DNA from 4 places in the Arthrobacter sp. 179 genome. Region 3 is predicted to be linked to each of the others. Evidence: riboswitches for the same ligand, from Rfam matches in the RefSeq annotation. Region 3 holds a riboswitch; each other region holds the start of a gene.
The links. A riboswitch is a leader RNA that binds a small molecule or an ion and turns the genes downstream of it on or off. The one in region 3 is predicted to bind S-adenosylmethionine.
Positions count from the first base shown of each region.

Region 1: linked by a shared signal. The riboswitch ahead of ACT3UE_RS00985 (flavin reductase family protein) and the one ahead of ACT3UE_RS02530 (bifunctional o-acetylhomoserine/o-acetylserine sulfhydrylase) in region 3 are both predicted to bind S-adenosylmethionine.
Region 2: linked by a shared signal. The riboswitch ahead of ACT3UE_RS08390 (acyl-CoA dehydrogenase family protein) and the one ahead of ACT3UE_RS02530 (bifunctional o-acetylhomoserine/o-acetylserine sulfhydrylase) in region 3 are both predicted to bind S-adenosylmethionine.
Region 4: linked by a shared signal. The riboswitch ahead of ACT3UE_RS00310 (OsmC family protein) and the one ahead of ACT3UE_RS02530 (bifunctional o-acetylhomoserine/o-acetylserine sulfhydrylase) in region 3 are both predicted to bind S-adenosylmethionine.

Region 1 covers NZ_JBQSYU010000001.1:190,716-196,026, forward strand. Annotated here, with positions in the region: gene dnaB (replicative DNA helicase) at 1-261, opposite strand, end outside; gene ACT3UE_RS00975 (DUF1801 domain-containing protein) at 827-1,249, shown strand; gene ACT3UE_RS00980 (hypothetical protein) at 1,330-1,776, shown strand; gene ACT3UE_RS00985 (flavin reductase family protein) at 1,796-2,302, opposite strand; SAM riboswitch class IV at 2,355-2,469, opposite strand; gene rplI (50S ribosomal protein L9) at 2,685-3,140, opposite strand; gene rpsR (30S ribosomal protein S18) at 3,155-3,394, opposite strand; gene ACT3UE_RS01000 (single-stranded DNA-binding protein) at 3,463-4,038, opposite strand; gene rpsF (30S ribosomal protein S6) at 4,080-4,385, opposite strand; gene ACT3UE_RS01010 (M18 family aminopeptidase) at 4,581-5,311, opposite strand, start outside.
Region 2 covers NZ_JBQSYU010000010.1:99,996-105,306, reverse strand. Annotated here, with positions in the region: gene ACT3UE_RS08400 (sodium:solute symporter family protein) at 79-1,773, opposite strand; gene ACT3UE_RS08395 (OsmC family protein) at 1,710-2,315, opposite strand; SAM riboswitch class I at 2,696-2,794, shown strand; gene ACT3UE_RS08390 (acyl-CoA dehydrogenase family protein) at 2,803-4,068, shown strand; gene ACT3UE_RS08385 (LLM class flavin-dependent oxidoreductase) at 4,065-5,311, shown strand, end outside.
Region 3 covers NZ_JBQSYU010000002.1:203,929-209,239, forward strand. Annotated here, with positions in the region: gene ACT3UE_RS02515 (TetR/AcrR family transcriptional regulator) at 1-225, shown strand, start outside; gene ACT3UE_RS02520 (GDSL-type esterase/lipase family protein) at 225-1,385, shown strand; gene ACT3UE_RS02525 (VOC family protein) at 1,461-2,105, opposite strand; SAM riboswitch class IV at 2,314-2,430, shown strand; gene ACT3UE_RS02530 (bifunctional o-acetylhomoserine/o-acetylserine sulfhydrylase) at 2,498-3,859, shown strand; gene metX (homoserine O-acetyltransferase MetX) at 3,877-5,052, shown strand; gene ACT3UE_RS02540 (SGNH/GDSL hydrolase family protein) at 5,071-5,311, opposite strand, start outside.
Region 4 covers NZ_JBQSYU010000001.1:55,117-60,427, reverse strand. Annotated here, with positions in the region: gene ACT3UE_RS00315 (DUF805 domain-containing protein) at 39-656, opposite strand; gene ACT3UE_RS00310 (OsmC family protein) at 1,202-1,744, opposite strand; SAM riboswitch class IV at 1,779-1,894, opposite strand; gene ACT3UE_RS00305 (DUF6226 family protein) at 2,047-2,715, shown strand; gene ACT3UE_RS00300 (SRPBCC family protein) at 2,918-3,370, opposite strand; gene ACT3UE_RS00295 (hypothetical protein) at 3,436-3,642, shown strand; gene ACT3UE_RS00290 (hypothetical protein) at 3,684-4,136, shown strand; gene ACT3UE_RS00285 (bifunctional metallophosphatase/5'-nucleotidase) at 4,187-5,311, opposite strand, start outside.

The sequences.
Region 1 (5,311 bases), on a different contig from region 3:
CAGTGTGTGCAGGTAGGCGGGTCCTCCGACACGGGAGATCTCCCCGCGTTTGGTCAAGTGGTCGGACACCGTCACCGCGTCGGCGGGTTCGCCCCGGCCATAGAGGTCCACGACGGCCTCGTAGATCGCCTCATGCGCGGGCCGATAGAAATCGACGCCCCGCAGGACCTCGACACAGTCCGCGATGGCATCCTTCGAGAGCATCATGCCACCGAGCACGCTTTGCTCCGCCACGAGGTCCTGGGGCGGGGTCCGCCCCATGTCCGATGAATTCGACGACCCTGATTCGGTGTGCGTGAGCGTCACGTCCGGTTCCTTCCCTCTCAGCGCGGCGCCGGTGATGCGGCGCAGCCACGTCCCTCTAGTATCCCAGTGAATGCGACCCACCGACACAATGGTGCCGCGGGTGACGAACGGGGAATCCAGCCCGGTTGGAGCCGGGGACCCTGTCACCCTATGCCCCCGACGGGCAGAACCAAAGAGAGTTATCCACAGCCCATGTGGAGAACCTGTGGGTGACGCGGCGTGTTGTGTGCACAGTCTGGGGACGGGCTTGTGGATTACTTTTATTTTCCTTCAATAACCCTGCTCTGACTAGGCATTTTACTTGTGGATAACAACTGATGGAAGAAAACTTTTCGTCAACATTCACCCCCTACTTGCAGGTTGCCAAGCAGCACACATGTGTGCAGGCGCCACTTATCCACAAGTTGGCCATGGTTCTCCACAGACACGCCGCCAGCTGTGGGTAGCTTTGACTTTCGCGTCCTCGGGCCGGGCCGGGACATCCATTGCCGTCGCCGAATCGCACTGGCACGCTGGCACGATGTCAGCAGCGAAGACCCGACCGACAGAGGTGGATCCACGTGATTTCCTCGCTGCCATCGAGCACCCCGCGCGGCGGGACGACGCCCACGCACTTCTGTCGATGATGCAGGAAGCCAGCGGTCGGCCCGCGATGATGTGGGGAACCAGCATCGTCGGGTTCGGCTCCTACCATTACCGCTACCCCAGCGGGCGTGAAGGAGATACCCCGGCGATCGGGTGCTCTCCCCGCGCCTCCTCGCTGGCCCTCTACGGGCTGACGGACCCCCCGGCCGCGGCCGGGCTCCCGGCTGGACTCGGCAAGCACCGACTGGGCGCTTCGTGCCTCTACGTCAACAAGTTGGCCGACGTCGGGCTCGGGATCCTGCGTGAACTCATGGATACTGGACACCACCACGTGATGACCGAACTTCACCAGCCCTGAACGGGTCCGGAGCCAAGGCACGTGAAATAATGGAGGAAAGACCGTCGCCCGCGCGGCGGCCCCGAACCCCAGGAGGGGACATGTCTGAAATCAGCGGTTCCGAACTGCTGACGGCGATCGTCGCGATCGTCGTCCTTTTCGCGGTGTTCGGTGCCTTGACCTGGATCTTCAAGACACGACCCTCGGGCCACCCCAGCGATGCCGAGCAATACATCGCCCGCCTCAATGCCACGGCGGCCCACCAACAGCAGATCGACACGGAGAAGGCGGAAAAGCTCCGGGCGGCGACGACGGCTCGGGCGGCCCAGGCCGCCCGCAACTCCCCCGGACGCACCGGCCAGAGCACCGGGTTCGACCTCGAACATCCCCCGGGGATGGCGCCCGGTCCGGGAAACCCCAATTTCGACCGCGTCATGCAGCTGATCAATCAAGGAAACTACGTCGGCGCGGTACGTAAGATCAGGCAGGACACCGGCCTGGGGCTGCTCCAGGCCAAACGATACGTGGACACCCTGCGGGGCATGTAGCCACCCCCCCCCAGCGGTCCTAGACCAGGGCCTCCGCCTGCAACGTGCGGAAGGCCGAACCGTGGAAGACCAACGGGTCATGGGCCCCGTCGTGTCCGGCATGGCCGTGGACCCGCAGGAGGACCACATGGTGGTCCCCGGCGGGGAATTCGCGTTCCACGCTGCAGTCCAACCACAGGGAGGCCTCGTTCAGGAACAGGGCCCCTTCATCGGTGGAGTCCAGCCGCAACCCGGCAAACCGGTCACCCGATTTGGAGGCGATCTGCCGGCAGACCCGCTCATGGGCCTCGCCGAGAACCGACACGCCGATCCGGCCCGCGGCCCGCACGATGGGCCAGGTCCGGGAGCTGTTCTGCACCGCGAACATCACCAACGGAGGGTCCATGGAGACCCCGACGGTGAAGGAGGAGGCGACCAGGCCCTGGGCCTCGCCATCGATGATCGCGCACAGGGCGGCGATTCCCGAAGGGTGGCGCGCGAAGGCCTGGCGGAGTGCGTCGGGTTGAAGATCATGGGACAGTGTCATCTGCTCTGCTTCCGGCGTATGGCACACCGGTGGATCCCGGGATCCACACGGGGTGCGGTACTTGCCGCCCGGGGAGCCGGACGGCCGAATCATCACCTGGAGCACCCCACTACCGTGAGAGGGTTGCCGGCCACCCAGCCAGGGCTTGGAAGGTGGCGCTCTTGATTCATGGTCCACGCTAGGGCCGGTGGGTCCCCGGGGTCAAAGATCTCCGCAATATTTCGCAAGATCGCCTCCCGGGGGCCACAGCCGGAGGCACATGGGCCGCCGACGATGTCGGGCCTTAACGACCGAGGGGCCCTGCGCTTACGCGCAGGGCCCCTCGGGTCCACCGTGGTCGGCTCCACCTCCCGTGGGGAGGGTAGCCGGTTCGCGGTGGTGGCTACTTCTTCGCGGCGACGACCTGCAGGTCGATGGTCGCGGAGACGTCCTCGTGCAGACGGACGGTTGCCTGGTAGTTGCCGGTCGACTTGATGTGCTCGGGGATTTCCACCGTGCGCTTGTCGATCGAGCCGAGGCCGGCGGCCTCGACTGCGTTGGCGATATCGGCGGTCTTGACGGTGCCGAAGAGGCGACCACCCTGGCCGGCCTTGACCGTGATCTTGACCGCCTGGGCGGACAAGTTCTGGGCCAATGCCTGGGCATCCTCGAGGGATGCGATGGCGCGAGCAGTGCGGGCGGCCTTGATGGACTCGACCTGCTTCTCACCACCCTTGCTCCAGAGCAGCGCGAAACCGCGGGGCAGCAGGTAGTTACGTGCGTAACCATCCTTCACCTCGACGACCTCGCCAGCGGTACCAAGACCGGTTACTTCGTGGGTCAGAATCAGCTTTGCCATGGTGTTATCCCTTCCTAGCCGCGGCCAGCGCCGGAGTAAGGCAGCAGGGCAACTTCACGCGCGTTCTTGATGGCCTGGGCGATCTTGCGCTGCTCCTGGACGGAGACGCCTGTCACGCGACGGGCACGGATCTTTCCGCGGTCGGAAATGAACTTGCGCAGCAATGCTACGTCCTTGTAGTCGATGACGGTGATGTCAGCGGCCTTCAAGGGATTGGACTTTGGTTTGGGCTTACGGAGTTCAGCCTTAGCCATCGTGGAGCTCCTTTATCTGGTGGAGCCCGCAGAATTTTTCCGCGGGATGGTGAATAAGAGGTGTTGCTTTAGAAGGGTGGTTCGTCGGACCCGCCGGCATTGCCCCATCCACCGTTATTGGAGGAGGAGGCCCAGGGGTCCTGAGCCGGAGCGTTCCAGGTGCCGCCCTGGTTTCCGCCGGGGTTTCCCCCACCGAATCCAGCGTTGCCGCTCTGGTTTCCGCCACCGAAGTTTCCTCCGGCATTACCGCCGCCGAAGCCGCCACCACCCGAGTTGTTGCGCTGGGTGCGGGTGACCTTGGCGGAAGCGTAGCGAAGCGAGGGGCCGATCTCGTCGGCATCCAGCTCCATGACGGTGCGCTTCTCGCCTTCCTTGGTTTCGAAGGAACGCGACTTCAACCGACCCTGGGCGACGACGCGCATGCCCTTGGTCAGCGTCTCGGCGACATTTTCGGCAGCATCGCGCCACACCGATGCGCGAAGGAACAGCGTTTCGCCGTCCTTCCACTCACTGGTCTGGCGGTCGAAGGTCCGCGGGGTCGAGGCAATGGTGAAGTTCGCCACTGCAGAACCGGACGGGGTGAAACGCAATTCCGGGTCAGCGGTGAGATTTCCGATGACCGTGATGACGGTTTCGCCTGCCATGGTGCCTCCTTGAGTCGGTTTCTACGAAAAGTCGACGCAGACTACTCTGCGACGACCTTCTGGTCTTCCGGGCGGGTGATCTTGGTGCGCAGGATCGTCTCGTTGAGCGAGAGCTGGCGGTCAAGTTCCGCGGAAGTGGCCGGGGTAGCGGTGAAGGTAACCACCGCGTAGATGGCTTCTGCCTTCTTCTTGATCTCGTAGGCCAGCCGGCGGCGGCCCCAGATATCAACATTGTCGACGGTGCCACCATCGTTGCGGACGACATCAAGGAACTTGCCAAGAGTCGGTTCCACGGTACGTTCGTCGACCTCGGGGTCGATCAGTACCATCAGTTCGTATGCACGCATGTGAACCCACCTCCTTTGGGCTAAACGGTCACGGTCTTTCCGTAACAGGAGGTTCTGTGCGTTGGCCGAAGTCGTTTCAGGGGTCAGAAACGGCACAAACAGCCTGACACATCCTACCCGATGCCGGTTCCACCACCCTAACCCGCGCCTGCGGCGAAGCGCAGGGGGCCCCTGGGGCCTGTGGACGGCGGCGGCTCAGCCGGCGAAGAACCCCCGGGTCACGCGGGCCAGGGCCAACGGATCCTCGACCGCACACATTTCACGGGCCGAGTGCATCGAGAGCAAGGCGATGCCGACGTCGACGGTGCGGATGCCCAACCTGGTCGCGGTCAGCGGTCCGATGGTCGATCCGCAGGGCATGACGTTATTTGAGACGAACTCCTGATAGGGGACGTTCACGGCTTGGCAGAGGGCAGCCCAGAGGCCGGCGCCTACCGCATCGGTGGTGTACCGCTGATTGGCGTTGATCTTCAGCAACGGGCCGCCTCCCAGAACCGGGCGGTTGGCCGGGTCATGGCGTTCCGGGTAGTTCGGGTGGACCGCGTGACCGGCATCGGCAGAAATGCAGACGGAGTCGGCGAAGGCCCGGGCCCGTTCTTGGACCCCGCCGCCGGCAGCGTCCACGATGCGTTCAAGCACATCCTGCAGGAAGGGCCCGCTGGCCCCCGAACGGGAGGCCGAACCGACCTCTTCGTGGTCGAAGGCGGCCAGCACCGCAATATGTCCTGGGCCGTCGTCGTTCTCCGACGTGGCTTCAGGACCCCAGCCACGGCGTTCTGCATGGTCGATCAGTGCGACCAGTGAGGCGTGCACCGAGGAGAGGTTGTCCAACCGCTGGGAGGCCAGGAACTCGCCCCGGCCACCGAAGAACGCGGGTTCCTGGGCAATGGTGGTGACGATGTCGTATCCGGTGATCGTTTCCGGGT
Region 2 (5,311 bases), on a different contig from region 3:
GGGTGGGCAGTATGACGCGGGGCCATGTAAGGCTTCCCCGCGGTGGGTAGCGGCCCCCGGGAGATGACCGGTGGGGTCCTAGGCGGAAACCGGGATGGTTTCTTCCGTGGTGGGCAGGTGCTGCCGGCGGGTGGTTCCTACGGTGAGATTGAAGATCGCCAGTGAGTAGAGGGTCACGGCGGTGAAGAGTCCCAGCCCCAGAAGCCCGAAATGTCCCAGCCATTCTCCGAACGTCAGCAGTGCTGCAGCGACCAACGTTCCACCCGCGGTGTAGCGGATGCCGGCCGTTCGTCGTTTTCGATCCGGGGTGGATTCCCAGGGCACGGTCACCAGCGTGACCACGACCATGACTGCAAGGTTGATGCCCATTCCAACCCACACGGGATGGATTCCTGCGAAGAACGTTGTGGCGGACCAGCCCGAGAGCTGGTTCCAGGCAATGCCGGCAAGGAACCCGGAAAGCATGGCTGCATGTACTGCCCGACGGCTGGCCAACGGCCAAAGGAAGACCGCGAGAACCGGCGCCAACGTGGCCCCGTTGCGCAAGGTCCAGGCAAGGACGTTCCACCAGGCAGCCTGCTCGGTGCGAAGGATCCCGTAAAGGATCATCAAGGCCGTCAGGGCAACCAAGGAGTACCGGGTGTAGCGAACCAGATCTTGTTCGGTGGCCTTGGGGCGTAATGCGCTGCCGACATCACGGCCCAGGGACGTGGCTCCGGAAAACTGGCATGGCCCCGCCCAGCCCATGGCGCAGGCCCAGACGCCAAGGAAGAAGAGGCCGACCAGCGGCGCCGGCAGGGTCTCGCTGATGTAATAGGGGACAGCCACGAGGCCAAGTTCCTGGTCGGGAACCGCAATGGCTGCGGAGGTCCCCACCAGGGCACCGAGGACGATGAAGGGGATCCCGAAGAGGGCTGCCGCATACAGGCCCTTCTGGCCGTCACGCGGAGAGCGGCAGGACATGGTCATTTGGAAGGCAGCCTGCGCCAGCGGCACATTGACGATGAATGTCCCAAACCAGGCGACGATGAGGGACAGCCCGGCATTTCCGGGGTCGACCATCGCCGGACGGGTGGCTGCCAATTCCTGCCAACCGCCGGGGCCGGGATTCGACAACACTACGAAGCCCGCGATGACGAGCATGACGACGAAGACCAGGCAGTTCAACGTCTGATTGAATGCCACGGACCTCATGCCGCCCGACCAGAGAAAAACCAACAGAAGCAGCGCGGTCGCAGTGACCGTCCATTGCAGCGGCAAATCGGTGAACGCCGTCAAAGCCGAGGCGAAGGCGATCGTTGTGGCCACCGACCACATGGGGAAAGTGACCGCCGTAATGACGCCCGCGATGGCTTTAGCCGCCCGACCGAACCGATCACCGATGATGCCGGTGACCGTCACGACGAGCTTCTCCCGCAGCGGTTTCACCAGCAACAAGGCGATCAGCAGAATTTGCACCGTTTCGGCCACTCCGTACCAGGCAGCGGAAATCCCGGTCCGATAGCTGAGTTCCATGATGGAAATATATGAAGAGCCCGAGAAGAGCCCCGTGATGCAGAAGGCGACGGTCCAAGGGCTGAAGGAACGGCCGCCATCGAAGAAGCCCTGTCCGCCGGGACGCCCTGCGCGCACGCGGGACCAGCGGCCGCCAAAGAGCAAAAGAGCCGTATAGCCCACGGCTAAGCCGATGGTCCATGCGCCCGCCGATGTCACTGCTCCACCTTTCGGGACCGCGAGTCGAGACCGCGAGAGAGGGCATCCGCGTTGTTGCATTCCCTTTCAGGAGCGTCGACATCGATCAACTCCGCGAAATGCCAGCGGAGATCCACGACAACGCCGGCGGCGCGGATCAGGGTCAGCGCCGGACAACGTGATTCCACGGACGTCGTCAGCTGGTCCAACCGGCTGGCATCTTGTTCTCCGGTCTGGACGTGGACGGCGATCCGGCAGGAATGAAAAAAGGGCTGGACATCGGCGGTACCGGCGAATCCGCGCGTGTCCTGGGTAGCCAGGCAATAGGTCTCGATGGCTTCGAGACCGATCTGCAGTTCCTCGGCGATCTGTTCGACCACCACGCCCAGGCATGCGTTGACTGCGCCGACCATGTATTCCATGGGAGTGGGGGCGGTATCGGTCCCGCCAACGGGTTCGGGCTCGTCCACTTCGAAGCCGAAGGCCCGGATCCGGATCTTCGTCCGCATGGATCCCTGCCACGTCCCTTGGGAACGAATGCGTTTGTCGTGGGCTTTCGGGGAGACGGAGCCCCCGAGGCGGGTCTGCTGTGCGTCGGTCGTACGGGTCGGGGCAATGCTCATGAACTCAGCTCCATCGTTCCTGGCGGAAGCACCTTCGCCGGTGACGGGTTCCGCGGGGTGGCGGGGCCTTGTTCGGCGTGGTTGCTGCGGCGTCACGGAGCCAGATCTCTCGGCCGCTCGGGATGGGTACCTTTCCACTAAAGGCCACCGGCACCAGAAGAAGCAACTTCACACGACGCGTTGCGAAATATTTCATTGATGTTTCCTGCGAGGTGCCCGGATTGAACTTTCGTGTCCAGAACCCGTGCAAATAACGGAAATATTCGATGTTGCTTGGATTGCCTGGGGCTCGGAACCTGGGCTGAAACACCCCGGAAAAGTGGTTTCCGTTGACTCCAACGGTGGCGCTGAGGGCCCATGATGTGGCCCAATGGAGACAACAACCATCCAGAGCGGCCGAGAGATCTGGCTCCGTGACGCCGCAGCAACCCCTTCCCGATCCGTCGGGAGGAAGGTGCTCACGCCGGAACCGATGGAGTGATGTTCTGTGGCTGCCCTGCCGATCGACGAAGTGACCCCGCGACACCTGATCAAACTGACCCCCGGCGTGCCCGCCGACGGACACTACGACGAACTCGCGGCGGTCTTCAGACCCGTGTTCGCCAGCATCGCCGATGGCGCCGCCGACCGAGATGCCCGGCGGATCCTGCCCTTCGAACAGGTCGGCTGGCTCAACCAGGCCCGCTTCGGTGCCCTGCGGGTCCCCCGGGAGGTCGGCGGCTTCGGCGCCTCGCTGGTTGATTCCTTCCGCTTGCTCATCGAGCTGGGGGAGGCCGACTCGCAGATCGCCCAATTGCTGCGGGCCCATATCGGCTTCGTCGAATCGGTGCTGCTGCTCCACGACGAGGCGGTCAAGGCGCGCTGGTTCGCCCGCTTCGTCGCCGGGCAGATCGTCGGCAACGCCTACACCGAGCGCGGCGGCAACGACCTGGGCCACCTGAACACCGCCGTCGAACAGTCCGAGGCCGGCTGGCTGCTCACGGGGCAGAAGTACTACTGCACCGGGACGCTCTTCGCCGACTGGGTGGCGGTCACCGCCATGGCGCCGGCGGTTGAAGGGCGCCACGTCGCGGTGGTGTCCACCCAGCATTCGGGGGTGGTCATCCACGACGATTGGGACGGGTTCGGCCAACAACTCACCGGCACCGGGACCACCGGATTCACCCGGGTTCCCGTGGATACGCTCCTGGACCCCGAGGTGCTGGACGTCCACCCGGAATCGGCCATCTTCCAGTTGGTGCTGCTCGCCGTCCAGGCCGGTATCGCCCGGGCGGTCCTCGCCGACGCCCGCGCCCACACCCAACTGCGTGAACGAGCCTTCACCACCGGAACCGGCGTCCCCTCCCGGCATGAACCCCAGGTCCTGCAGGTCATCGGAGAGATCTCGGCGACCGCCTGTGCCGTGGACGCGATCCTGTTGGCCGCCATCGCCGAACTCGAATCGGTGATCGGCCAACCGGGGCTGAGCCCCGCGGAGCAGTACGCGGTCAGCGAGCTGGCCGCCAACCGGGCCCAGACGAGCATCCAACCACTCGTGCTCGAGGCGACCAGCAAGCTCTTCGACGGCCTCGGCGCCTCGGCGACCTCCACCGCCTGCAACCTGGACCGCCACTGGCGCAACGCGCGCACCATAGCCACCCACAACCCCGCCATGTACAAGTCCCGCATCGTCGGCGACTACGAGGTCAACGCCGCGACGCCGCGCAAACTCGGCGCCGTCGGCGACCTCAAGACCCCTGAAGGAGAAAAATGAGCACCACACCAGCACGCCGCCGGATCCGCCTGAACGCCTTCGACATGAACTGCGTGGTCCACCAATCGCCGGGGCTGTGGCGTCATCCGCAGGACCAGGCGTGGCGCTATAAGGAACTGGGCTACTGGACCGAGCTGGCCAAGACGCTGGAGAAGGGGCTGTTCGACGGGATCTTCATCGCGGACGTCTTGGGCACCTACGACGTCTACGGATCCACCAACTCCACCCCGCTCTCCGCCGGCGCCCAGGTCCCGGTCAACGACCCGTTCCTGCTGGTCTCCGCGATGGCTTCCGTCACCGAGAACCTGGGCTTCGGGGTCACCGCCGGAACCGCCTACGAACACCCCTACCCGTTCGCCCGCCGACTGGCGACCCTGGACCACCTGACCAACGGCCGCCTCGGCTGGAACGTGGTGACCGGATACCTGCCCTCGGCAGCCAGGAACATGGGCCAGGAAGACCAGATGGAACACGACGAACGCTACGACCACGCCGATGAGTACCTCGAAGTGGTCTATAAGCTGCTCGAGGGTTCCTGGGAGGACGACGCCGTTCTCCGCGACCGGGAATCGGGGGTCTACACCGACCCGTCGAAGGTCCACGAGATCGGCCACGAGGGCAAGTACTTCAAGGTCCCGGGCATTGCCATCACCGAACCCTCGGTGCAGCGCACCCCGGTCATCTACCAGGCCGGTGCCTCCCCGCGCGGCCTGGAATTCGCGGGGGCGAACGCCGAATCCGTCTTCGTGAATAGTCCGACCAAAGAAATCCTCACCGACACCGTGCGGAGGATCCGGGACAATGTCGAGGCCGCCGGCCGCGACCGCTACGACGTGAAGATCTACACGATGCAGACGATCATCACCGCTGCCACAGACGAGGAGGCGCAGAACAAATACGCCGACTATGCCTCCTACGCCGACATCAACGGGTCGCTGGCCCTGCTCTCGGGCTGGACCGGAATCGACATGTCACAGTACGACCTTGACGACGTGATCGGTGAGGACGTGAAGTCCAATGCCATCCAGTCCTCGGTGGAGACGTTCAAGAAGGCCTCCGGGGATGACGGCAAACCGTGGACCATCCGCCAGTTGGCCGAATGGATCGGCGTCGGCGGTTTCGGCCCGGTCACCGTCGGTGACGGGGCCCAGGTCGCCGCGAAGCTCGTTGAGTGGGTCCAGGACACCGACGTGGACGGCTTCAATATTGCCTACGCCATCACCCCGGGCACCTTCGAGGATGT
Region 3 (5,311 bases):
GTTGACCTCACCTTCTCGGTGCTCCGCGGCTACCGCCTGCCGGAGACCGAACTGGTGCACGCGACCCGATTCATGGGCGCCACGGTCAACGGGTTCCTGGCCCTGGAACGGGCCTCCTCCTTCGAGCACCGCGACGAGCAGACCCGGACGTCTTGGCATCGCGCCCTGGAAGCCCTCGACCGCGCCCTGGCTAGCTGGCCCACCACCACAGAGCAGGAGCACTGATGATCACGACCGACCTCACCACAGACCTCGTCCGGGGCGCCGCCGAACTCGAGCAGACCCCCGACGGGATGCGGATCCACCGGCTGCCGGCCTGGGTGCGCCGGCAATACCCTGAACAGACCCTCATGGACCGTGAATCCCAGCCCGCGGGCGTCCGCATTGTCGTGAGGACGACTGCGACCCGGATCAAGCTCGTCTCCCATTCGACGCACACCGCGTTCCGGGGGAGCGAAAGGCCCCGTGGCCGCATCGACGTCTTCGTCGACGGCAGCCTCCAGCTCGGCGACGAACTCACCGGCGGGGACGCCGTGGAAATCGACATGGCCGCCGGCTCGATGCACCACGTGGCCGGGCCCCACCACACAACCGTCGTGGAGGGCCTCGCGCCAACGGAGAAGACGCTCGAATTCCACCTCCCCCACAATGAATCCCTGGAGTTGATCAGCCTCTGCTCCGACAAGCCGCTCCACCCCGCGCCCCGGACCCGTCCGCTGTGGGTCCACCACGGCAGCTCCATCAGCCAGGGATCGAACGCGGCATCCCCCAGCGGGATCTGGCCCGCCGTGGCAGCCCGCCGGGGCGGGGTCGAACTGCACAACCTCGGCTTCGGGGGCAGCTGCTTCGTGGACCCCTTCATGGCGCGGGTGATCCGCGATGCGCCAGCGGACGTCATCAGCGTCAAACTCGGCATCAACATCGTGAACCTGGATGCCATGCGCGTGCGGACCCTGGTCCCGGCCATCCACGGATTCCTTGACACCATCCGCGAGGGGCATCCCACCACGCCGCTGGTGTTGATCTCCCCGATCTTCTGCCCGATTCACGAAAGCACGTCGGGCCCCGGCACGATCGTCCCGGAGAGCCTGGGGACCAGCCAGGTCAAGTTCAGCGCGACGGGGACCCCAGGGGATGAATCGGCGGGACGGCTGACCTTGGAGGTCATCCGCCGCGAGATGCGCTCCCTGGTCGAAGACCGGGCGGACGATGCGAACCTGTACTTCCTGGACGGACTCGAGCTGTATGGGGCCCCGGACGAGGCCGAGCTGCCGCTGCCGGACAACCTGCATCCGGATTCCGCAACGCATCAGCTGATCGGCGATCGCTTCGCCGATCGGGTCTTCGCCGCCGACGGACCCTTCGCGGCGGTGCCGCGGCACTGATCCGGGACGGCACAGAGCGAAAACGACGGCGGCCCGCGGGCCGCCGTCGTTCGGTGTTCCACCTCCGTGAGCGGATCAGAGGGTGATGGTCCCCGAGGGGGTCTCGAAGGTCACCGTCATGATTCCCGGGGTGCCATTGGGGGCCTCCCACTGGACTTCGACATCGCCCAACGGCGACTCCGAGGGGGTGCCCAGCCATTCGCGGACCCGTTCGACCGAACCGGCGATCGCGATCCCGGAGATATGCCCCTGCGGATCCAATGCCCGGGAGGGGTGCAGGTCCTCGGTGCCGGTATCCCAGCGCAGCATGTAGGGCACCTGCGGGTCGGCGATCAGGCCCTTGATGCCGATCTGCTGCCACGTCAGTTCTTGGCCGTCGGGGAACTTGCGGTTGCCCGGGACCGATGACCGGCCCAGACGTTCCTCGAACGGGGCCAGGTCGTCAACGGCGACGCACCAACCCATCCATCCGCCACCCATCTCCGATCGGGCCCGGACGGCCTGGCCGAACGGCGCCTTGTCCGAGGACGGGTGGTCCAGGACCTCCACGACCTCCAGGTACTGGGTGTTCTTCAACGGGAAAATGACGTTCCTGGTCCCGAAGCGGGGATGAATGCCTCCCTTGACGGACTCGATCCCCAGAGTCTTGCCGACACGGGCGGCCGTCGCGGCCAACCCGTCTGGTCCACATGCGTACGAAACGTGATCCAACCTCATCATGGCTTCATGATCGCACTTTGTGAGGTGCGTCTCGACTTAGGGTGCCCTAAATCACCATGGTTCGTATTTTCCTCGACCCGTTTCCCGGGCCTCCATCGCGGCCGTCAGGAGGGGGACCGGACGGGGGAGGGGGAGGAATGTTGCGCCCTGCGGTCATATTGACGCCGCGTTGTTGCGGCGGCCGCCCCGATCCACAACACTGGAGGCAGGTCATGAGTGCCAGCGCGAAACCCCGGTTTGCTGGCCGGCAACCCTCCACTCGCGGTGGGGTGCCCCGGGTGAAGACCTGGTTCGCCTCCACAAGGAGAACGGACAAGCGCGGGTCACCTCCCGGCGTTCCCTTCCGGGACCGCCGTGGAACAGGGGCCCCTGAGTCGTAGAAGGGGACAGAAATGTCTGCATCATGGTCTTTTGAAACCCGCCAGGTCCACGCCGGACAGGCACCGGATCCCACCACCGGGGCCCGGGCGCCGCCGATCTACCAGACGACGTCGTATGTCTTCCCCAGCGCCGAGAGTGCCGCAGCACGCTTCGCGCTGAAGGAACTCGAGCCGATCTACACCCGCATCGGCAACCCGACGCAGGAAGCCGTCGAAACCCGGATCGCCGACCTCGAAGGCGGGGTCGGGGCCCTGCTGCTGGCCTCGGGCCAGGCGGCGACCACGCTTTCGATCCTCAACCTCGCGGGAGCCGGGGACCATATCGTGGCCAGCCCGAGCCTCTACGGGGGAACGCAGAACCTGTTCAAGCACACGTTGAAGCGCCTCGGCATCGAGGTCACCTTCGTGGAGGATCCCGACCACCTGGATTCCTGGCGGGCCGCGGTGAAACCGAACACCAAGGCATTCTTCGGTGAGGTCATCTCCAATCCGCGCCAGGACGTCCTGGATATCGAGGGCGTCAGCACGGTGGCCCACGAAGCCGGGGTCCCGCTCATCGTGGACAACACCCTGGGCACCCCGTACCTGGTCCGCCCCATCGAATTCGGTGCCGACATCGTGGTGCACTCGGCCACGAAGTACCTGGGCGGGCACGGAACCTCCGTCGCCGGGGCCATCGTTGATTCGGGCAACTTCGACTTCGCGGCCGACCCGGAACGCTTCCCGGAATTCAATACCCCCGACGAGTCCTACAACGGGCTGGTCTTCGCCCGCGATCTGGGGGTCGACGGCGCCCTGGGGGCGAACCTGGCGTTCATCCTCAAGGCGCGCGTCCAGTTGTTGCGCGATCTGGGTTCGGCGGTCTCCCCGTTCAACGCCTTCCTGATCGCCCAGGGCCTGGAAACCCTGAGCCTGCGCATGGAACGCCATGTGGCCAACGCGCAGAAGGTCGCCGAATGGCTCGAGGCCCACGCCCAGGTCGACTCCGTCGCCTTCGCCGGCCTGCCCTCCAGCCCCTGGTACGAACTCGGCCGCAAATACGCCCCGCGGGGCGTCGGCGCGGTCCTGGCCTTCGAGATCTCCGGCGGCGAACCGGCCGGCCGGGCCTTCGTCGACGGCCTCGAACTGCACTCCAACGTCGCCAACATCGGCGATGTGCGCTCGCTGGTGATCCACCCGGCCTCCACCACGCACTCCCAGCTCTCCGACGCCGAACGCGCCGCGGCCGGGGTGGGAGCCGGACTGGTGCGCCTGTCGGTGGGCATCGAGCACATCGACGACATCATCGCCGACCTCGAGGTCGGTTTCGCCGCCGCGGCCGCCGCCGGGGACGAAGCCGCAGAGGCCGCCCCGGAAGTCCAGGCCGTCCGGTGAGCCAGGGCGTCGGCGACGTGAGGGAACGACGTCAGGCCCCCGGGGCGCCGTTGATCCGTGACGGCATCCTCAAATGCGTGCCCATCGGCGGCTACCGCTTCGAGACCGGCGGCTGGCTGCCCGAGGTGATGATCGGCTACGAGACCTGGGGGACCCTGGACGCCCGGGCCTCCAATGCGGTGCTGTTGCTGCACGCCCTGACGGGGGATACCCATGTCTCCCGGGGGCACAGCCAGGAAGAAGGCTGGTGGGAAGGACTCGTGGGTCCGGGAAAGACGATCGATACCGACAGGTTCTTCGTCGTGGCCCCGAACATGGTCGGCGGCTGCTATGGCTCCAGCGGGCCCTCCAGCCTCGACCCCGACGGGCAGGCCTGGGGCTCCCGGTTCCCGTTCACCACGGTGCGGGATTCGGTGCGCACCGAGGCCCGGTTGGCCGACTACCTGGGCATTTCACGCTGGCACTCCGTCCTGGGCGGTTCCCTCGGTGGAGCGCGAGCGTTGGAATGGGCGGTGGAATACCCCGAACGCGTGGCCCGGTGCGCCGTCATTGCGGCCACCGCGGTCGCCTCCGCCGAACAGATCGCCTTCGGGCAGATCCAGACGCAGGCCATCCGGCTGGATCCGGACTTCTCCGGTGGCGACTTCTACGGAGCGGCGCCCTCGGCCGGCGCCCTCGACGCCGTCGGCACCGTGGCCCGGGGCAGTGGCACCGGCCCCCTCGCGGGGCTGGGGATCGCCCGCCGGCTGGCCCACATCACCTACCGTTCCGAGCCGGAACTGGAGATCCGTTTCGGGCACGAGGGCCAGGCCGAGGAGGACCCCTTCGGCAGCCCCGGCTTCGACCGGGGCCGGTACCAGGTCGAAAGCTATCTGGACCACCAGGCCGGCAAGCTGGTGACCCGCTTCGACGCGAACTCCTACATCGTGCTCACCGAGGCACTGGTGGGGCATGACGTCGGACGGGGACGGGGCGGGGTCGAGGCCGCCCTGGCCCGGACCGGCGGGGTGGAATTCCTCATCGCCGCCGTCGACAGCGACCGGCTCTACGGCCCGCAGCAGTCCGAGCGCCTGGCCGCTGCCCTGCCGGAGACACCGCAGGTCCAGTACATCCATTCACCGATCGGCCACGATGGCTTCCTGACCGACATCGAACAGTTGAACCAGGTCCTTCGTTCGGGGTTCTACGCCTGAGGGCCCCGCCCCGGGAACCTAGTCCGCGTCGTTGCGCGGATCCCCGGCACCCACGCTGTGGGGGGTCCCGCCCGGGGAAAAGGGCATGGCCTGCGGGCGTTTGGCCGTGATTCCGTCACCGCTGGACTGGTGCCGAAGCCGCCGCAGCACCCAGGGCGCCAGATGCGTGCGCGCCCAGACCAGGTCCTCACGCCGGGCCACCCTCCAGGGCTTGGGCTCCGAGGGGCTCGGCTCCAAGGCCGTGAGCTCGTGTTCGACG
Region 4 (5,311 bases), on a different contig from region 3:
CCCCGGCGGCGGACCGCCGGGACATCGCCGGGGCTTGGCTAGCCCTGGGTCGGGTCGGTGGGCTGCTGGTAGCCCTGTGGGGGGTTCTGGCCCGCGAAACCGCCGCCGGCAGCCGGTGCTCCCGGGTACCCGGCAGAGGTGCCAAAGGCGTTCCCGTAGGCTGCCGCGCCGCCATCGGCGTCGAAACGAGCACCTTCGGGGACGGAGGGCATGATCATGAGGACGAGGACCACGAGCCCACCGAGAATCGGCACCAGGATCAGCAGGTACAGGAATCCGCTGAAGTTGCCGTCGTGCAGGCGGCGGACGCTCAGGGCGATGGACGGGATGATGATGGCCAACCCATAGAGCCCGATCACCAAGGAGGGGATGGCCCCGCCGGCACCCATTTCACCGGTGACGGGGTCGGAGCCGGCCAGTCCGAATCCGATCGCCAAGCCGTAGAACACGGTGTAGACGATGGCGTTGAAAAGCGCGAAGAACCAGAACTCGCTGCGGCTGGCCCGACCCGAGAAGGTCGCATACTTCTTGAAGAAGCGCTTGATGGCCTGGCCGAAGCTGGCCCCGTAGAGCGGCTGGTCCAAGGGAGCCTCACCATGGGTGGGCATGGTGACCCCTCCGGGGTTGCCATAGGGGTTGGGGGTGCTGCTGCTCAAAATTTCCTCCATCGAAAGTATTTCGGGTGATCGGGAGTAGTCTTCCAGATGGAGCCTTGACATGCGATGGGGAGGACTCCCCATGTCGCGTCGTGTCTGCCCTTGGTGTGGGGTAGGCCCCCGGAGCCACCCCGACTAGCTCGAGGCCGCCGGGGCAACCGGCTACCTCTAGCTCGGTGGCATCGGAGGATTGCCCGCCTACACCTTGTGGTTCAGGGGGACCTCTGGAGGCTGCCGGCCACCGCCACTGCCCTGCTGACGGCTCCCGCCGCCGGCAGTGGCAGGCCTGGGCGCACTGGTCCTCGGGGAAGACCCCGATCCACGACAGCTCAGCGGTTTCAACTTGGCCATCACGGTGCCGGGAGCCGGACAGTTGTCACTGGACCGTCGAACTAGACAGAAGCTCACTTCATGAACATCAAGAGATCGCTGCTTCATGGATCGTGACTGGACACCAGGAGCCGCAGCCCCAGGGACAACACCGTGCAATTCGGCAGGTACAGCCGGTTCGGAGGTCCTGTTGGGAGTCGGCTGCTGGCCGCCTTCTAGGAGTTGACCCGCAGGGTCGTGGTCACCGGGGTCGGGTTCGTGAAGACGTCCAATACCGGGCAGTGGGCGTCGACGGCCGCCTGGAGTTCGGCATAGCGTTCCTCGGTGGCCGGACCCGAGACGTCCACGGTCAGCCGCACATCACCGAATCCCGGGCGGACCTTGTCCTCGATGCCGAACAGGCCGCGCACATCCAGGTCGGCGTCCGCCGAGATGTCCAGCGAGTCGATCGTGATGCCCAGCTGGTGAGCATAGAGGCGGTAGACCACCACCTGGCAGGAGATCAACGCCCCGAGGGCGTATTCGACGGGGCTGGCGGCGACGTCGTCCCCGGCCAATGCCGCCGGTTCGTCGACGGTGAATTCGTGGCGTCCGGCGCGGATGGTCGAACCGACCGAGCCCACCGGGTCGGCCGTCGCGCGGAACTGCAGCGATGCGCTGGCAGTGTTCTGACCGATCCGTTCCGCCCAGGCGGATCCCGCGGAATCGAGGCGTTCGGCGCGGTTGGAAATGCTGGTTTCTGCAAGGGTCTGGGTCATGGCGTTCCTTCGCTGTCATGGCGAGCGTGGCGCTGCGCCATACTTACGCCTCCCGGTCGGGACGGCGTCGAATCGTCACCTGGGGCACCCCACTATGGCGAAGGGGGTTGCCGTCCAACCGGCCAGGGCCTCAGGTTGGATCTCTTGATTCTTGGGTTCGATTCTGCTGGCGGGAACGCCGATCGGGCAAACGCGTCGCGTCATCCGGAGACATACGCCGGGTCATCCGCGGGTGGAGAGCCCGCCATCCCCGCAGCAGGATTCCCCTCGCCAGGGGGTATCCCAGCGGTTATCGTGGGGCCATGAGCGGATACCGGCGCCCGGAGTTCACCCCGGAGATCCATCGCGATGGACAGGGCGCCCCGATCGCCTACGGCCATCGGTGGGAAGGGATGTCTCCGCCTTCGCGCGCCTACTCCACGGTGGGCCATCGACACCGGTTCGCTCCCTTGCATGAGGTCGCTGATGCCCAGCTCGACTGGCTGTTGGACGCCTTTGACGTCGTCGCCGAACGGGACCCGGAGGTTGCTTCCGATCTGCTGTTCCCCTCGGAGGACGTCGTCCACGCGGTCCGGGTCGTCCCGTCCAACCTGCTCGCGGCCCCGCTGACCTTCGTCTTCACCGGGTTCCCGGGGATCTTCCTGCACGCTGGCGCCCTCTACGACGCCCACTATCCGGTATGCGGTTGCGATGCCTGCGATGACGATGTCCAGGAGCTGTTGGAAAACCTTGAATCCGTGGTGCGAGCCGTCGTCTCAGGCGGCTATTTTGAACGAATTAATCCCAACGACGACCAATCTGTCGATTATCGGCTGGCCGAGCCGGGCCGGTGGGAAGAAGCCGGGTGCATCCATGCCGAGGATGTGCCCGAGGGAAGGATGGAGGTGGCAGAAGCCATGCTCCCTTCCGATGGGCACTGGCGGCCGTGGCCGGAAGCGGTGCGAGACGCGGCTGGTGCGGCAGGGGGCTGACAAACCGTGTGCCCGTGGCGGTTCCGTCGTGATCTTCCATCAGGGCCGGCGGGCGTCAACACTGCGCGGGATGATGGCCACGTGCTTCCTGGCCGACATCGAAACACAAGAACCGCAGGCACTCATGGCGCGAATCACCGGCAACCATAAGCGCGGAAATGAACGCGTTGCACGGAAGCATCCGCGCAATCAGGGCCGCTAATTAGTCCACGGGCCCGGCGCTGAGATGGCGGTTCCGCTCCTCGATGAGCTTCTGCAGATAACGGGCCAGGAAGAGCTTCTCTGCCAAACGACCGAGAGGGCCGAACGGTGCGGCGAAATCGACGCGGTCAACCATGGTTGTTCCCCCCGACTCCTGGCTGAACTCATGGATATGACGAAACCAGCGGAACGGGCCCTTGACCTGTTCGTCGATGAAGGAGTGCGGTGCTTCCATCTGCATGATGCGGCTGGTCATCTTCAGGGGGACGCCAAAGTGCCAAGCCCGCCATGTCACGTTCTCACCGAGTGAGATGAGGCCGGAAGTGACACCGGCGATGGCCTCCTCCCGGGACTTCGCCAGCGATTGTTGATGGGTGTCGATGTTCCGGGCCAGATCGAATAAGTGTTCCTGAGGGATGGTGGTCCACGTCGTGCACTGGAAGGAAACGCTCATGGGCAGAGTCTCTCAGGTGTTGCCCGCCTCTCGAAAGGTCGGCGAATACGCGGTACGGTGCGCGTATGCGCTTCTCCACCCAGCAACGCCTCCTGATTGCCGCCTACTGCGCCATGATCCTCGTGGGTCTACTGCTGTTGGTCTTCGGGCTCTTCGGGGAATCCTGGTGGCTGCCCGTGATCGGCGCGCTCATCGTCGCAGGCTCCGGATTCACGCTCTCCGTATGGGTGCGGGAGTTTCGGCGTCAAGACACCCTGAAGAACCGGGCCTGAGGGTTGTTCCACGGGAGACGGTGAATCCGTAGTCTGTAGGCGTGAACAGAACAGCGACTCCCTTCCTCGTCATCGGTGGCCTCGGCATGCTGCTCGGTGGTCTCTTCTCCGCCATCAGTGCCGCCTCCCCGTCCTATTTGGCCGCCTGGGCGGTCGCCTATCTGGTGCTGGTGGTCGGTGTCGCGCAAGTGGTGCTGGGCCTGGGCCAGGCCCGGTTGGCCGTAAAAACCCCGTCGGAGGGCTTCGTTTCGGCCGAAGTCTTGACGTACAACCTCGCCAATATCGCCGTACTGGGTGGCTCGATGTTCTCCCTGACGTTGCTGACGTGGATTGGTGCGGGGCTGATCGTCGTCGCCATGGGCCTGTTCATCTGGGCGGCCCGCGGTGCTGCCTCGGAACAGCGGTGGTGGCTTTATGGATACCGGGCGATGATCGTGATCATCCTGGTATCGGCCCCCATCGGCATCATCCTGGCGAATTCGCGCATGGGCTGAAGGCGGCCGGCAACGGCCGCGCCGGCGAATGGCCGGCGCGGACACTGCGACTACTGCGCGACGGCCCGGCCCAGCGGGGCCGGGTCGACGACGTCGTGGGCCTCGAAGTAATCCAGGGCAGCGACCAGGTCGCTTTGGCCCGAGTCGGTCGCGTTTGCCCCCTCGGCCAACGTGGTGAAGTTGTCACCACCGGCGGCAAGGAACGAGTTCATAACCACCTTGAACACGTCGTCGTCGGCAATGGCCGCACCGTCGAAGGTCATCGAGGTGATGTGTGAGCCGCGGGCCGCATCCTCCGTGTAGGTGTAGTCCAGGCCTTCGGAGATCCCCAGATGCAGCTTGGGCCGGCTGGAGCCATCGGGCTGCCACTGTTCTTCCAGCACGGTCTTCAACTGAGCCCCGGTGAGGTCCTCGGTCCACAAGGTGTTGCCGAATGGTTGGACGTTGGCCACGTCCTTATATGTGACGGTCCCGTTCGTGCCATACAGCAGGTCGGCCCGCAGGCCTCCCGGGTTCATCAGGGCGATCTGTGCCGGTTCGCCGCCGAAATCCTCGTTGGAGGTCGCCCACAGTTGCATATCCGCCACGAGATTACCCATCGAGGATTCGACGCCGCGGTCGGCCCCCGGCTCGTTCCCGCCGCGCAGGATGTCGGCGCTGATCCGGCCCACCTGTTCTGCGCCGACGATCTCTGCTTGTTCGGCCGCCTTCTTCACGGCCCGTGCCACGCGCCGATCCGCTGGGAAGGCAGGAACCGTCTCGCCGGCGTGGTTCGTTTTCGTCAGCTCCACCAGTGAACCCGAGAGGGCGACCGGCTTCTTGGAACGACGGTCCACGGTGATCTTCACCCGGTCCAGAGTGGTGCCGTATTCATGGGCCTGGACCACCGGGCGCTTCATCGAGGACGACCACCCCTCCACCGGGAAAGAGCAGGCGTATTCCTGGTGGGTATGGCCGGAGAAGATGGCGTCGACGTCGGCCGATGCCCCGCGGATGAGCTCGCCATAGGCGGTGTCCTCGTCGGCGATCGCCGAGCAGTCGGTGCTGGCAGACCCCTCATGGGCCAGCAGAACGATCACGTCCGCCTCACCATTGGACTTCTTGCCGTCGGAAAGCTGGGTCGAGACCCGGTTGACGGCCTCGAGCTGGTTACCGAAGTCGAGGCCGGCCACGCC